Regions from separate parts of the Gracilibacillus marinus genome, predicted to be linked through region 4. Evidence: riboswitches for the same ligand, from Rfam matches in the RefSeq annotation. Region 4 holds a riboswitch; each other region holds the start of a gene.

Region 1 (4,191 bases), on a different contig from region 4:
AAACGAGATGGAAGGAAAAAAGTCCTCTCCAGCTATGATTACAACTCAAATAGTTTTAAGACATAGCTGTGGATGTGAGTATAACGAGTTCTCAATGGAAGATAAAGACCCTTCAGATACGTTTGATTATTTGACGAATTTAGTTTCAAGAAATTTTAATTTAGGTAATATTATGCAATCTTATTTATATAAAGATTTAATTGAGATGAAGTGGCTATTGCATACACCTTATAGAAAAGGATTCATTTTATTAAATGAAGAGAATCATTTCAATTGGAAAATGTATTATTTTAATGTTGAACAAATCGGTAAAGAAGAATTTGATTGGATTGCTAATATTGAAAAAAAACAATTCCCTACCAAAGAACAACTTTTGAATAAAGAAATTTTCCAAGATGAGAATACGATGGTAATCATACCAATCATTCTGGATGAAATAGAAATTGGGACTTTAGGTTTTGTCGGTGTGGATGATGAGACAAGCATGATCACGCCACTAAATACAACATATCAATTAGGTAATTTTTTTGCTTCTGCACTCAAAAGAGCAAGAATGGATCAAGATTTAAAAGCATATTCTCATAAATTAGAGTTAATTTCTACTATTATTTATGATGGAATATGGGAATTAGATCTTACAACAGATAAAGTAACAAGTACAGGTGGCATTCATAAAATTTTAGGATATACAAATACAGATGCAGAAATTAGTTTTTACAAATTAGTCCATTTGATTCACAAAGATGACATAGGTATTTTTTATCAATCTTATCGGAATGGTTTGGAAACAGGCGATGTATTTGATATCGAATGTCGCATGAGACATGTAGAAGGTCATTACCTTTGGATGTTTATTACAGGTCAACCTGAATCTAATCTATTTGGGGAAATGACAAAAGTAATAGGGTCAATTATGGATATTAGTGAAAAGAAAACACAAGAGAATCAAATTCAAGAATTAATCTATAAAGATTCTTTAACACAAATACACAATAGATTATATTTCAATGAGCAATTAAACAAGTTATTAAAAGTAATAAAAGAAGAACAAAAAAAGTTAGCACTAATTATGTTTGATTTAGATCAATTCAAATCAATTAATGACACGTTTGGTCACACAAAAGGTGACGAAATATTGTTAGAAGTCGCTGTAAGAGTGAGTGATTTATGTGTCAATCATGAAGTATTTTGTAGATTGGGTGGAGATGAATTTGTCATCATCATGCCTGATATAAATACAATAGATGATGTGATTACTTTTTCAGAACAAATTAGAAAAGTAATTGAAATGCCTTTTTTTGAACACTTTTTCATTTCTACAAGTATAGGCATTAGTCTGTATCCGAACGATGCGATTTGTGAAGAATCATTGACCATCCATGCAGACAAAGCGATGTATCAATCCAAAAAGAATGGAGGAAATCAAATTTCTGTGTATTCTTAAAAAACTATTGACAAGTTGGTATATTTTGATATAGTTAACTCGAAATAATAATTAAATAATGTAAAAATCCACTAGGGGTGTCTTTTGAAGACTGAGATTAAAGTAGGTGACTTTAAGACTCTTAGAACCTGATCTGGTTTGTACCAGCGTAGGGAAGTGGTCATATGAATAATATATAGTTTTTATATATTTTTTAAGCCACTTTCTTTGCGTAAAAGGAAGTGGTTTTTTGCATTTAAAAAATGGAGGGTATCCTAATGAAATTTTCTGAAGAATTAAGAAAAGTAGTTGATCCGATATGGGAGGAGAGTTTTCAACATCCTTTTGTGAAAGGAATTGGAGATGGGACATTACCAATTGAAAATTTTAAATATTATGTTCAACAAGACGCATATTATTTATCTCATTTCGCGAAAATACAGGCACTTGGAGCTGCAAAGGCAAATGATTTGGAAACAACAAGTAATATGGCGAAACATGCACAGGGTACATATGAGGCTGAATTAGCATTACATCGTACGTTTGCAGAATTATTAGACATTACACAAAGTGATGTGGAATTATTTCAACCTTCACCCACAGCATATGCATACACATCGCACATGTATCGTGCCGCATATGAAGGTCATCTAGGAGATATTATTGCTGTTATCTTACCGTGTTATTGGTTGTACTACGAAATTGGCGAAAAGTTAAAATATTGTAAGCCAGAACATCCTGTTTATCAAAAATGGATCGCAACATATGGGGGTGAATGGTTCAAACAGCAAGTAGAAGAACAAATTAATCGTTTGGATACTTTGTCAAAAGATGTAACAAATCAAGATAGAAAGCGGATGAAAGAGCATTTTATTATTAGTAGTCATTATGAACTGAGATTTTGGGAGATGGCTTATCGTTTAGAAGCATGGAGTGAAGAAGGAGCTATATCACGATGAAGATGAATAAGAAACTTTCCTTATCAGATATTTTAATTACAATCGTCATAGCAGTTGTATTTAGTGTGATTTATAAACTATGGGGGCCATTGTATACTGCTTTATCTGTATTTGGTATACATTTAGATCAATTTATTTATGGCATGTGGTTTATTGCAGCAACCGTTGCATTTCTTATTATAAGAAAACCAGGTGTAGCTTTACTTGCTGAATTAGCAGCAGCACAAGGTGAATTTCTATTTGGTGGACAATGGGGTATTAGTCTATTAATTTATGGTCTTGTTCAAGGAATTGGTTGCGAGCTAGTTTTTGCGATGTTTCGTTATAAAAGCTACACATTAATTGTCATGTGTCTGGCAGCAATTGGGGCGACAATTGGATCACTAGTTTTGGATATATATTATGGATATATCACAGAATTAGTTTGGTGGAACCTGACGTTATTAATTGCGATTCGTACAGTAGGCGCAGTATTAATAACAGGCATATTTGCTTACTATTTGGTAAAAGCATTAGAAAAAACAGGCGTCACTAAATATGTAAGGCCAATTCATTCTAAACATTATGAATCACTAGAAGAAGAAGCAAGGTGATATGATGCATTCTATTGCAATTCAAATAGAGAATCTTCGTGTAAAATTTCCAGATAAACAATCATTTTTGTTTAAAGATTTATCTCTTACAATTCAAAAAGGTGAAAAAGTACTAATAGTTGGGCCATCAGGATCTGGTAAATCCACATTATTAAAGATATTAGCGAAAATCATCCCAAAGATTGTAGAAGTACCTTGTAAATATGATAATGCTATCTTACCTGTACAACCAGGATATGTTTTTCAAAATCCTGACCATCAATTTTGTATGCCATATGTAGATGAAGAAATGGCTTTTGTGTTAGAAAATCAACTTATCCATCGAGATAAAATGAAATTGCTCATACGTGAATATTTAGATTTAGTTGGTTTAACTTTACCTTCTAACCATACATTGATAGATCATTTATCTGGTGGTATGAAACAAAGACTTGCTATTGCTAGTGTATTAGCTCTTCAACCAGATGTTCTATTTCTAGACGAACCAACTGCTATGCTTGATCAAGAAGGAACAAATCAAGTATGGGATACAGTATGGAATATTTCTCAAAATAAAACACTTATTGTTGTCGAGCATAAAATCGATAGAGTAATAGACTATGTAGACAGAATGATTATGATAGACGACTGCGGGAATATTATTGCAGATGGCAATCCACATACACTGCTACGTCATAAAAAGTCATTATTTCAACAGTATGGTATATGGTATCCAAATATTTGGAATGACCATCCCATCCGCATAGATACGCAGCCAATGAAGAGTGTAATGGAAATCAATCACGCATCAGGTTATTATCAAAAAACAAAAGCAATACGAATAGAACATGCACAAGTAAATGAAGGAGACTTCATAACAATCTCTGGACATAACGGAGCAGGAAAAAGCACCTTATTACAAATGTTAGCCAAATTAATAAAATATGAAGGAAGATTACATTTACCTTTCCTGAAAGACAAACGTGATTTCTATAAATATGTAGGATATGTATTTCAAAACCCGGAGTTGCAATTTGTCGCTAACAACGTGTGTGAAGAATTAGAGTTCTCTATTTCTCATATAAATAATCATAAAGAACGAATGAATAGGATAGAAGAACATTTAGCTATCTATGAATTAGATAATTGGAAAGAGGCGCATCCATATCAATTATCGATTGGGCAAATGAAGAGATTAAGTGTAGCGACAGCAACAATTCGAAAGCCTAAAATCCTA
Region 2 (4,191 bases), on a different contig from region 4:
TAATCGTACGAGAACTAATGACACAACAGAATAATAAAATCCTGCGATAAAGACACCAAGAACGTGCAATGTCTTTTTATCTGTCAAAAAGTTCTGTAACGTTCGTGGTGAGAATTGAGACGAATAGGTTGTAAGTACAACCATAGTCGTCGAGAATGTGATTGTTGTCATTGTTAACAGGGCACCAGCAATCACACCAAGTGTATCCTTCGCAAGGTCTGGGCTTGTAAGAATGACAGATGGGAAGAAATCACTCCATTTTGCGAGTACTTGATGGTCAATCAATTGAATGAATAGAATGAGTATTGTTGTGACAAGTACATAAATGGCTGGAATGACCCATAGTTGTTGCTGAATCCGATACCAAAAATGCTTGAGCATGATTGTACCTTCTCTCTTTAGTAAGTTGTAGTATTATTATAAGTGATATTGGATTTGATAACCATTGTGAAGAAAGGCTGTTTGCATTGAATACAAAGAAACAACATGATTTTACAAAAGGGAATATTTTGAAACAGTTAATTGTCTTTTCAGGGCCATTAATTATTGCAAATTTATTACAGACATCGTATCAATTTGTTGATAGCTTATGGGTCGGGAATTTGCTAGGTGATGAAGCGTTAGGTGCTGTCGGTGTGGCAAGTACAATCATTTTCACGATGCTTGCATTTGCAATCGGGCTTAGCAATGCATCTTTAACAATCTTGTCTCAACAAAAAGGGAAGAAAGACGAAGCTGGATTAAAGCGTTATTTAAATGGGTTTGTCGTCGTCTTGACAGTATTAGCACTGGTGATGGGGACATTTGGATATGTCTTCTCTGAAGGATTATTACGATTACTTGGTACCCCTTCAAGCATGATAAAAGAGGCGACCACGTATTTACGGATTAATTTTGTCGGAATATTGTTTTTGTTTGGCTACAATTTTATTAGTACAGTTCTGAGAGCGATTGGCGATAGCAGAACTCCACTTCGCATTGTCGCTATTGCGGTTGTATGTAATATTGTATTAGATCCATTGCTTATTTGGGGTGCGCAATTAGGAGTTGCTGGAGCGGCATATGCGACGATTTTTTCCCAAGGGTTGTCTTGTGTAATTGGAATTGCATTGATTATTAAGCGTAAGCTCGCTCCATTTCCGATACCTTATATTCCGAAAAGTAAAGAAGTGAAACTCATCTTAAACCTAGGGATTCCTTCAGGGTTACAAATGATGATGATATCAGCTGGGATGGCTGCGATTATGACTGTCGTAACAGGATTTGGACCAGCGGTTGTGGCAGGTTATAGTGCAGCACAGCGACTTGATAGTATTATTATGTTACCAGCACATGCATTGGGTACAGCGGTAAATAGCATGGCAGGACAAAATATTGGTGTTGGAAATTATAAACGTGTGCATCAAATCACGAAAGTTGCTGTTCTTTATAATTTTGTCATAATGTTCGCACTAGGGTTACTTACGATTCCATTAGCTAAATATGGCATTAGCTTATTTGTCCAAGAAGTGGATGCAGCTTCTTTCGGTACTACATTTATTCAAATTGTCGCATTATGTTATCCGTTTTTAGGTATTAATTTTGTTTTAAACGGTATTGTACGAGCATCTGGTGCGATGTATCAAGTACTCTTTCTGAACATTATTTCCTTTTGGGTGCTCCGTTATCCGTTGTCTGCCTTTTGTGCCAAACTGTTCGGGGAAGCAGGTATCGCTATTGGGATTGGCAGTAGTTTCGTAATTAGTAGTATTTTGGCTTACATGTATTTTCGGTTTGGGAAATGGCGAGAGAAAGAGTTGGGGGTTTGATTTTCAGAGGTGGATTGTTCCTTCAATGTGATAAGTACCACAAACATCTGCAGAGCAAAAAAACTCTCAACTTTCCTCGCTATTAGACTTACTAAACATAAATACGATGACGTTCACAATCAATATAATCAATAGAATTAGTATGTCTAAACTATAGATGGAGAACAAGTTCTTGCCATCAGTTACTACACTGTAAACTCTTATCAAAATGGTTAAAGAAATAGCTATAAAAAATAGTATGGAATATTTTTTAGGTAATTTTCTATTCACTCTTACCTTCCTCCTGTCCACATATTGTAATCGTAATTAATTACTATTTTAACATTAAAAGCCAAATATAAGAGTGCTTTTAATAAAAAAGTAGTACCTTGTTAAGTGATATTCACAATTTTAGTTGGTGGCCTGGGAGATATAAGTGTAAGCCGAAACAATATGCTGTTCTATAAATCATAAGTAAGCTCGGCTATCCAGATTCATATAGTTTCTCCAAAGTATTTAATAAATTTTACAACATACCACCGTCTAAGTTTGTTAATTAAAGATGGTTGGATGTAAAAGTAAATATTGTTATGACTTGACATAATTTTCTGACAAAGGTAACATCGAAGATAATTCAAATAGATGCACTAGGGGTGTTTTTTAACTGAGATGAGTGTGTACTCAAACCCTTTGAACCTGAACTAGTTAGAACTAGCGTAGGAAAGTGTTAACTATAATACATACATAAAGTACACGTGTGCTTTGTTTTTTGATATGTCATTATTTGTTTATGCGCAACTTTCCTACGGGTCTGTTGTGCATTTTTTGATGCAAAAAAATAGAGGAGTTGTCAAAATGTCTAGAACAGTATTAGTAACAGGTGGTAGTCGAGGTTTAGGAAAAGTAATTGTACAAACATTGTTGCAGCAAGGATTCCAAGTTGTTGTTAATTACAACAAAAGTAAAGAGGCTGCGTTGGCGCTTGTAGCGGAGGCAGTGGAAGGAACAGCCATTGCACTTCAAGCAGATGTAACGAATAGAGAAGAAGTGAATCAACTGGTAGAGAAGGCAACAGCGTATTTTGGCCAAATAGATGTTGTTGTAAACAATGCACTAGTAGACTTCAAATTTGACCCAACACAACAAAAGCCTTTTGCAGAGCTAGATTGGGAGGATTACCAAAAGCAGCTAGATGGGACTCTAAAGGCGGCATTTCATACATGTCAAAGTGTAATTCCACAATTTATCGAACGAAAAAAAGGAACAATCATTAATATTGGAACGAATTTATATCAAAATCCAGTTGTCCCATATCATGAATATACGACGGCAAAAGCTGGATTGATAGGTTTTACGCGAAATATCGCTGCAGAACTAGGTACTTTCGGAATAAAAGCAAATGTAGTTTCAGGTGGTCTATTGAAAACAACAGATGCAAGTGCTGTTACAACGCCTGAAGTATTTGACTTGATTGCACAATCCACTCCATTGAAAAAAGTAACGACACCTCAAGATGTAGCCAATATGGTCGCTTTTTTAGCTTCAGAAAATGCAGATGGAATTACAGGGCAGAATATTACAGTCGACGGCGGATTGACAATGAATTAATAGAAAAAATGATAGATTTTGAGGTGTTCTATAAATGGAAAGAAACGAAAGGAAGCAACTTCATTTAGGTGTGTTACTATATGGAACGGGCCATCATCAAGCGGCATGGCTGTTGCCTGATTCAAGTGTAGAACGGATTGGTGATATCACGTATTACCAATCCTTAGCACAGTTAGCAGAGAAAGGGCTCTTTGATGCTGTATTCTTTGCTGACAACCAATCATTCGCGGCTAATCATCCTAATATGATGCCAGCATTTTGGTTTGATCCACTCATTAATTTAACAGCAATTGCACAAGTGACCAAACATATTGGATTGGTCTCTACGATTTCTAGTACGTTTTCCAATCCTTACACAGCTGCACGACAACTATTAAGTTTGGATCATATAACAAAAGGACGTGTTGGTTGGAATCTCGTTACATCTATGACAGATTTAGAGGCACAAAACCATAGTATGAAAGAACTCCCACCACATGCGAAACGTTATGAGAAGGCAGAAGAGTTCGCTGAAGTAATGAATAAGCTGTTTGAGTCTTGGGACAAAAACGCATTTTTACACAATCGTTCCGAAAGAAAGTTAATCGATGCATCTAGCATTCAACCTTTTCATCATGATGGGCATTACTTTCAAGTACAAGGACCTTCCACCACACCAAAGAGCCCACAAGGTAAACCGGTAGCTATGCAAGCAGGCGCTTCGAAACAAGGTATTGCTCTAGCTGTCAACTATGCAGATGCCGTATATTCCGTTTCTTGGAACATAAAGCAAGCAAAGAGGTTCAGGAAAAAGTTA
Region 3 (4,191 bases), on a different contig from region 4:
CTTTGCTATTCTTACCGCTTCTTCTGCTGTTTTTGCTCCAGCTGTATTTGGCAAAAATGTATATTTTTCTAAATCAATCAATTCAAGAAAATTAGGTTGATTTGCATCAAATATATTCATCCTTCTTACTGCAAATGTTAAAACTTCCGTCTCTGAAATATCTACTGCTTCTTTCTGAACTTTAAAGTTAGAATATTTACCTGTCCCCAAAAAAAGTCTTGATTGAAATGTGAATGAACCTATTTTTAACATTATTATCCTCCTCCTACAAAATGGACCAACTCCATACGGTCGCCATGTTTAACTTTTCTATTTGGATGTTCTTCTTTCAACACAATATCGCCATTTAATTCTATGATAACGATTTTATTTTTTAACCCTAATGTATCTATTACGTCAGCTATTGTCTGAATGTCTTCATTGATTGTGACATTCTCTCCATTAATAATTAGTTGCATATCCCTCCTCCTTTCACATAGACATCGATACTTCTCGCTGAATGGAAAAGGCAGACAAATATGATGCTAAAGATTTCTTCTCAATCATATCTGCAATGATTTTTCCTGTGATCGGTGCGAGTAAGATACCATTTCGGTAATGCCCTGTAGCGATATATAACCCTTTTTTATTTGGAATTGCACCAATATACGGATTCTCATCCTTTGTTAGCGGCCTAATACCTGACCAATAATTTTCCACACGCGCTTCTTGTAGTGATGGTATAAGTTCGCAAGCATGATGTAATAAATGAGCAATCGCTTTAACAGAGACACCCTGATCTGTAACGTTAGGCACAGAAGTTGCGCCAATAATTATTTTTCCATTTTGTTTTGGTACTAGATAACATTTAGGACCAAATATGGTTGATTGAATGACAGGAGTTTCTGTCTTTACACTAATACATTCTCCTTTTACTGGAATCATGTCATGTAAAAATTTTGATGTAACAATTGGATCTTTTCCTGTTGCCATAATGACATGGTCTGAATAGTAGACATCTTGTTTCACTTTCACACCAATTACTTCATTACTTTCTTCGATTAGTGAAGTGACAGGACTATGCTCATAAATAATCACACCATTATTTTCACAAGCTTTTGCGTATGCTTTTGTCACGTGAGGAGCAGATACTTGTCCGTCATTTGGTAAATAAATGCCTCCAAGGAAACAAGATGCTAAGTGTTTTTCCTTCAACATTATTTCTTTCACTGACATCACATGGGCATCTTCACCTAGTTTTTGTTGTAATATAGCTACTCCTTGCCATTCCTTTAATTGTTCTTCGGTATACGCGAGCTTCAAAATCCCGTTTTGATTGAATTGTATATCAATCCCACTTTTTTCTTTTAATTCTTCTTGTACAGATGGATACATTGCTCTACTTTCTTTTGCTAATTGAAATAATGGACTATCCTTCTTACATTCACTTTGTGCACCTAACATACCTGCTGCGGCATTGGATGCTCCAGAACCAATCCATTCCTTTTCAAGCAGTAACACACGATAAGAACGTTTACTTAGTTCATAAGCAATTGAACATCCTATTACACCACCACCAATAACAATACAATCGACATGTTTTGTCACCATTTGACACTCTCCTTCGTTAATACTTCAATCTTAAATAGCAATTTCCATTAATGATTTGTTGCTATATTCATCTAAAGTGTATGAACAACGTGATAGATTTCCTTCGCTACTTGCAACGGGAACTCTGCTTCCCAAATAGAAGAAATAATAGCAACACCTTGTACACCACAATCCATTACACTTTTTACGTTTTTTGGTGTAATACCTCCAATTGCAATAACAGGGATAGACACACAATTGATTATTTCTTTTAATGAATGAATGCCTCTAGGAGCTACACCTTTTTTCGAAGTGGATGCAAAGATATGTCCATAAATTATGTAATCCGCAACCTCCTTTTCAGCAAGAATTGCTTCGTCCAAATCATGGACAGATTTTCCACACACTAACTTTGGAAATTTTTGTTTCACTTCAACTACAGGAACACTATGATATGCTAAATGTGTACCACGAACAGACGTAATTGCAGCAACATCTACCCGATCATTTATTAAGATTTTGGATAAGGGAAAACCTAATTGGTGTAATTGCTGAACCAACGAATATATTTCCTTTGCAGTTTTATTCTTTTCACGAATGTGAAAGAAATCAATAAACGGCTCAACAGTCATAACAACATGCAAATCTCTTACCGACAAATAACCATTCGACACAAGATGAACCCCCTCCAATAAAACACCCCCTTAAATTCAAAAGCAAAAGTGCCCGATTAGAAACGTAAGGACTGGAGTGAATCAAACAAAATAAAGGAATCACGATGAGCTTGCGAATCGATGATGACTTATTGATGGTTGATTCGCGAAGTCCTCTAGTTTCTGGGCGCTTGAGCTAGACGATTCAAAAGCGAAAGTGCCCGGTTAGAAACGCAAAAAACCACTCTCCCAATAGGAAGAGTGGTGAAATAGACATAGTATAATACTCGACTATCAACCATCACTTCCCTCCGCTAGTATTAACTAGATCAGGTTATAAGAGTCCGAAAAAAATCGTCTCAGCCAAAAGGCTCCCCTAGTGAATCGATACACATATTTAATTTAATACAACAACAGAATAACATATTTGGTAATACAAGCCAATAGTTTTTTTTGTAATTATATCTATTCAGTAATAATGAATATTCATAATAATTTCCAAAAATAAATAAAAAGTTGTTTATTATTTTTTTATTGGGGAAGATATAGAGTAGACATTAATTAGTAAAGTTAATTATGAAAGGGAGTATTTAATATGGCAAAAGACGAAAAAAAATTACAAGAATTGATTGATGGATTAAACGTGGACTTAGCACATGAATATGCTGCAACAATTCAATACACATATCATGCATCAGTAGTATCAGGATTATATAGATCATTACTTAAACCATTCTTTGAAGATGAAATTACGGATGAGATTGGTCATGCATTATACTTATCAGATAAAATTAAAACATTAGGTGGTATACCAACAACGACACCTGCGAAAGTTGAGCAATTAACAGATGTGCAAGAAATGCTTGAAGCGACTTATAAAGCAGAATCTGAAACAATTGAACGTTATGAAAAACGTAAACAACAAGCAGAAGAATTAGGTTTAACAGAACTTGTAGTAAAACTTGATGATATGATAGCAGACGAAACAAATCATAAAGAAGAAACAGAGAGATTATTACAAGATAAATCATTCTTTAAATAAGCATAAAGATACACCTATGATGAAACGATACAAAGTTCCGTTTTATAAATAATTGCAATTGATAATCAAAGTGAGGATGGAGTTATATAATTCCATCCTCACTTTTCTTTGTAATGTTCAAATCCACCACTATTTATAGTCATTTTTCACAGAAACAAATCATAATAAATCTTAACACTATCCACTTGTTTAATAGTTATGCCAATTGAGCTAGTTATTCATATTTAGTCATCCATTTAGCCTAGTGCCACATCAAGAATCATCATCAAAACAAACCCCACCATTAAGCTCATGGAAGCAAGATCCTTGTTACCTTTTTCTTGAGAGCTCGGAATAACTTCTTCAGCGACAACAAATATCATTGCTCCTGCAGCAAAACTTAATGCATAAGGCAGTAATGGTTCAATAAATGCCACAGCTAATGCACCAATTACTGCTGCAATAGGTTCAACCATACCTGAAAATTGTCCGTAAAGAAAACTTTTTCTGCGGGACATACCTTCGCCTCTTAAAGGCATTGAAACCGCCACACCCTCGGGAAAGTTTTGAATACCTATACCAAGTGCAAGTGTCAAAGCACCCGCTAAAGTAGCTTCTGTACCTCCATTTGCAAGTGCACCGAAAGCAATACCCACTGCTAAACCTTCTGGAATATTATGAAGAGTGATGGCAAGAACTAACAATGTACTTCTGTTTCTTTTATTAGGTAAAAATCCTTCCGCTTTGCTATCAGATGTATTTGGATGAAGATGAGGTAACATCTTATCAATTGCCCATAAAAAAAAACCACCTAATAAAAATCCAATTGCTGCTGGAAACCAAGCACCTATATCATTATCCTCGGACATTTCTATTGCTGGGCCTAATAAAGACCAATAACTTGCTGCAATCATAACACCTCCAGCAAATCCTAACATGCTATCTAGT
Region 4 (4,191 bases):
GTATTTTTCTATTATTAGTAGTATAGAACATTTACTTTATTACATTCTGTGCATTGTTCGTAATACGAATTTTTTGCAAAATATTGGTGATCACAATTTTGTTGAATTTCTTTTAGACACCCCTGTAAAAAATCAAGGCGAGTCTTTAGTTGATTGATTTCTTTTTCAATTTTTTCGACTTTCATTTGATTACCTTACCCCTTTCGAAAAATTATGAGTATATATTACCGCCTGTTTGTTTAAATTCTTGGGCCTTTTCCTTCATTCCTTTTTCAATGACTTCATCCATCTTCAGCTTATTTTCTCTTGCATAATTCCGAATATCTTGAGAGATTCTCATGCTGCAAAATTTAGGTCCGCACATGGAACAAAAGTGTGCGGTTTTCGCCGCTTCTGCTGGTAATGTTTCATCATGATATTCCATGGCACGTTCAGGGTCTAAAGATAAATGGAATTGATCTCTCCAACGGAATTCAAAACGGGCTTTTGATAAGGCATCATCCCTTATTTGTGCCCCTGGATGTCCTTTTGCTAGATCAGCAGCATGTGCCGCAATTTTATACGTAATGACCCCTTCTCGAACATCATCTTTATTGGGTAAACCTAGATGTTCTTTTGGAGTTACATAACATAGCATGGCTGTACCATACCAGCCAATCATTGCCGCACCTATGGCAGATGTAATATGGTCATAGCCCGGAGCGACATCTGTTGTAAGTGGTCCAAGTGTATAAAAAGGAGCTTCTTTACACACTTCCAATTGCTTATCCATATTTTCTTTGATTAAGTGCATGGGCACATGTCCCGGTCCTTCTACCATCACTTGAACATCATGCTCCCAAGCAATTTTCGTTAATTCACCTAGTGTATCCAATTCCGCAAACTGTGCTTCATCATTTGCATCGGCAATCGAGCCTGGACGTAAACCATCTCCTAGAGAAAATGCAATATCATATGATTTCATAATCTCACAAATTTCCTCAAAATGAGTATATAAGAAGTTTTCTTTATGGTGGAATAAACACCATTGTGCCATAATCGATCCACCACGGGATACAATACCTGTTACACGTTTTGCTGTTAAGGGGACATATCGTAATAAAACGCCCGCATGGATCGTAAAATAATCAACACCTTGTTCCGCTTGTTCAATTAATGTATCACGGTAGATCTCCCAAGTGAGATCTTCTGCGATCCCATTTACTTTTTCAAGTGCTTGATAAATTGGCACTGTACCGATTGGAACAGGTGAATTACGCACAATCCATTCCCGGGTTGTATGGATATTTTTCCCTGTGGACAAATCCATGATATTGTCAGCTCCCCAACGAGTTGCCCAAATCATTTTTTCCACCTCATTTTCAATAGAAGATGAAACGGCAGAATTTCCAATATTTGCATTAATCTTCACATGGAAATTGCGACCGATAATCATCGGTTCTGCTTCTGGATGATTGATATTTGAGGGAATAATGGCCCTACCTTTGGCCACTTCGTCACGTACGAATTCAGGTGTCATATTCTCTCTAATGGCAATAAACTCCATTTCAGGTGTAATGATTCCTTTTCTCGCATAATGGAGTTGTGTCACATTTTTCCCTTTTTTTGCGCGAAGTGGTTTTCTCTTTAAACCTGGAAACACCTGATGGTTTGCACGCGGATCCTTTATATCTTTGTATCCATTATCCTCAGGCTTGATTTCCCTTCCATCATATTGCTCGACATCCCCACGCTCTTGAATCCATGAACGACGAATAGGAGATAAACCTTTTGTAATATCTACCGTATAATCTTCATCCGTGTATGGCCCGCTCGTATCATATACACGCACAGGTTCATTTTCTTCTTCACCATAGACCCCTGTAGTTGGACTTAATTCAATTTCACGCATAGGTACTCGAATATCCGGCCTAGAACCTGTTACATACGCTTTTTTACTACCTGGTACATTCGTTTTGATGGAAATACTTTCTTTGTTTAATGAAATAGTTGACATAAAAAAAATCTCTCCTTTTTGTGAGTTAAAGGACGAGATATGGCACATAACAAGTGGAATAGCTAGACTTTTGACAAACATAAAAAAGCCGGCATCCAATAAATTGGCTGGACCCGGCTAAAATGTATACAGAAGTAATATGCTACATGAATCAATTTAACTTCCCCACGCTGGTATGAACCAGATCAGGTCCCAAGAGTCAAGAAACCTCATCGCGTTTCTTTCTCAGTCCAACTCATTGGACTCCCCTAGTTATTTCTTATTCAATTTGTTTTCATTATATATGAACTTCGATAAATATAAAAGGAATATTCCGAAAACAATTCAAAAGAACTATTATTTGTGTTGTAAAATACATGTTTATTCGAGAGAAGACTTCAGCAGTAAAGTTATTTTTTTCGCAGCAAACTTTTAGAAATAGTTAGTCAATGCAAGCGAAAGTGCTGTTACTAATTATAAATCTTTCCTAAATTTTGCCTTCATACCTACTATTCCAGTTACAAAAATGTGTAAATATAAATCTTTTCATATCACTTCTACAATGACTGTATAAGCGTAGATATAACAAAATAAGCAACAACACCTAAGAAAAAATAAAACAAATTCTTCTTCATAGGCTAGTCTCTCCTTTCTGTATACTCTCTTTGTTAAATATAATATATTCTTTTAAAGCATTCTAGAATCTATATTTCTTCTCATTTAGAACAATAATTATTTAAATTTCACTTTTGTATATTTATTGAATGTTACTTGGTTTATTTTTCAAAAGATTCTTCGATAACAATACTGTAAGAGATATTAAGTTTATTCAAAACCCAAGCCTGAAACTTCTTTTCCAATTCTTTCTTTAGAGTTTTCTCATCTACATTTTTATTAATTTCTAATTCTTCAAATGTAAATGTTTCTGTTGCTTTAGTATCTTCAGAAATAGATGGATTGAATGAAAAAGTTACTTTTTCATCATTTACTACTGTGCTTAGCATTTTTCTAGTTTCAACATCCTATTTACTTACGAACTTAAAAGGATTAAATACTATTATCTAATTTTTAATCCTAATAACGAAGCGAATTGTATCGCCTGAGACGTTGATACTATACAGCCTTTTAAATTCTCTATAGAAACAATTAAAGAATCAAAATGGGAAGAGCTTAGATCAATTCCTTTTAAAGGTGTTCCATCAAAGCTTGCATCATTAAGATTACACGAAAGGAATTCTACTTTTTTAAGCTTACAATCATAAAGGTCAGCGCCTTCTAATTCAGCATTATCAAAAATTACCTTTTCAAACTTTGAGTTACCGAACATAACCATATCAAGAATGGAATCCTTAAATCTTGTATTACCAATATAAGATTCTGTTAGGTTGCTGCCTAGCAACTTACAATTAATAAACTCCACTCGATTGATGGAAGCATTACTTAAATCAGCATTAGATAAATCGCAATTCTTAAAAACTACATCGGTAAGATCTATACGTTTAAAATCTGTATTTGTAAAATTACAATTCTTAATCACTGTTTTATATAATCTCACTCGATGAAGTACTTCGTTGTTAAAATCCGAGTCTGAGATCATACACATTTCAAATTCTAAATCTTCTTCGTAAAAAATATCTGTAAATCTTTTATCACTTAAATTTTCAGGAATCTTAGGTACATCAATCTTCATTGTAAACTTACCTACTTTCCAAAGAGTTTCAATCATTTATTTAGCTTCTAGATACAAATATAAAGGAACGGTCGATCTCTTACAAGGGTATAGCTTTAAGAAATCGAGTAGAGGGAAAAGTTGATTAAACTTTTCGCCCCTCTCACACCACCGTACGTACGGTTCCGTATACGGCGGTTCAATTTATATCACAGTGTGTACTTTTAAATAATAGTCTTGGGCAAAGGGGATTCCTCTTTGCCTTAAGCGTTTATTAGATAAAGCCCTTTGAACTACCTTCGATAGTCCAATAAAACGATAACCTTTTCGACAGTGAGTTAGACCCTTGGCTTCCTCGAGAGGAATGCCAAGTCGTACGAGAGATTTAATTCTTTTCTGGTTCTTCTTCCATTGTTTCCAAATAATCACACGTAGTCTAGAACGCAACTTCGCGTCGATTATTCCAAGTACTCTTTTCATATTGGCTATCTTAAAGTAATTGACCCACCCATAAATGACTTGTCTCAGTTTAACGATTCTAACGTCT

What was found. Region 4 has a riboswitch for thiamine pyrophosphate ahead of thiC (phosphomethylpyrimidine synthase ThiC). Riboswitches for the same ligand answer to the same signal wherever they lie in the genome.
Region 1: another riboswitch for thiamine pyrophosphate. It lies ahead of tenA (thiaminase II); the one in region 4 lies ahead of thiC (phosphomethylpyrimidine synthase ThiC).
Region 2: another riboswitch for thiamine pyrophosphate. It lies ahead of ACFOZ1_RS09155 (3-oxoacyl-ACP reductase); the one in region 4 lies ahead of thiC (phosphomethylpyrimidine synthase ThiC).
Region 3: another riboswitch for thiamine pyrophosphate. It lies ahead of ACFOZ1_RS12805 (thiamine phosphate synthase); the one in region 4 lies ahead of thiC (phosphomethylpyrimidine synthase ThiC).

The regions. Positions count from the first base shown of each region.
Region 1 covers NZ_JBHSDV010000001.1:1,521,230-1,525,420, forward strand. Annotated here, with positions in the region: gene ACFOZ1_RS07130 (diguanylate cyclase domain-containing protein) at 1-1,444, shown strand, start outside; TPP riboswitch at 1,508-1,616, shown strand; gene tenA (thiaminase II) at 1,702-2,382, shown strand; gene ACFOZ1_RS07140 (ECF transporter S component) at 2,385-2,975, shown strand; gene ACFOZ1_RS07145 (ABC transporter ATP-binding protein) at 2,977-4,191, shown strand, end outside.
Region 2 covers NZ_JBHSDV010000002.1:270,152-274,342, forward strand. Annotated here, with positions in the region: gene ACFOZ1_RS09140 (DUF2254 domain-containing protein) at 1-381, opposite strand, end outside; gene ACFOZ1_RS09145 (MATE family efflux transporter) at 468-1,808, shown strand; gene ACFOZ1_RS09150 (hypothetical protein) at 1,875-2,078, opposite strand; TPP riboswitch at 2,427-2,527, shown strand; gene ACFOZ1_RS09155 (3-oxoacyl-ACP reductase) at 2,643-3,395, shown strand; gene ACFOZ1_RS09160 (LLM class flavin-dependent oxidoreductase) at 3,430-4,191, shown strand, end outside.
Region 3 covers NZ_JBHSDV010000004.1:73,341-77,531, reverse strand. Annotated here, with positions in the region: gene ACFOZ1_RS12820 (thiazole synthase) at 1-252, opposite strand, end outside; gene thiS (sulfur carrier protein ThiS) at 255-458, opposite strand; gene thiO (glycine oxidase ThiO) at 472-1,590, opposite strand; gene ACFOZ1_RS12805 (thiamine phosphate synthase) at 1,662-2,243, opposite strand; TPP riboswitch at 2,512-2,610, opposite strand; gene ACFOZ1_RS12800 (ferritin-like domain-containing protein) at 2,818-3,264, shown strand; gene ACFOZ1_RS12795 (ZIP family metal transporter) at 3,501-4,191, opposite strand, start outside.
Region 4 covers NZ_JBHSDV010000007.1:71,663-75,853, reverse strand. Annotated here, with positions in the region: gene thiC (phosphomethylpyrimidine synthase ThiC) at 212-1,996, opposite strand; TPP riboswitch at 2,142-2,256, opposite strand; gene ACFOZ1_RS15925 (hypothetical protein) at 2,752-2,979, opposite strand; gene ACFOZ1_RS15920 (pentapeptide repeat-containing protein) at 3,033-3,665, opposite strand; gene ltrA (group II intron reverse transcriptase/maturase) at 3,849-4,191, opposite strand, start outside.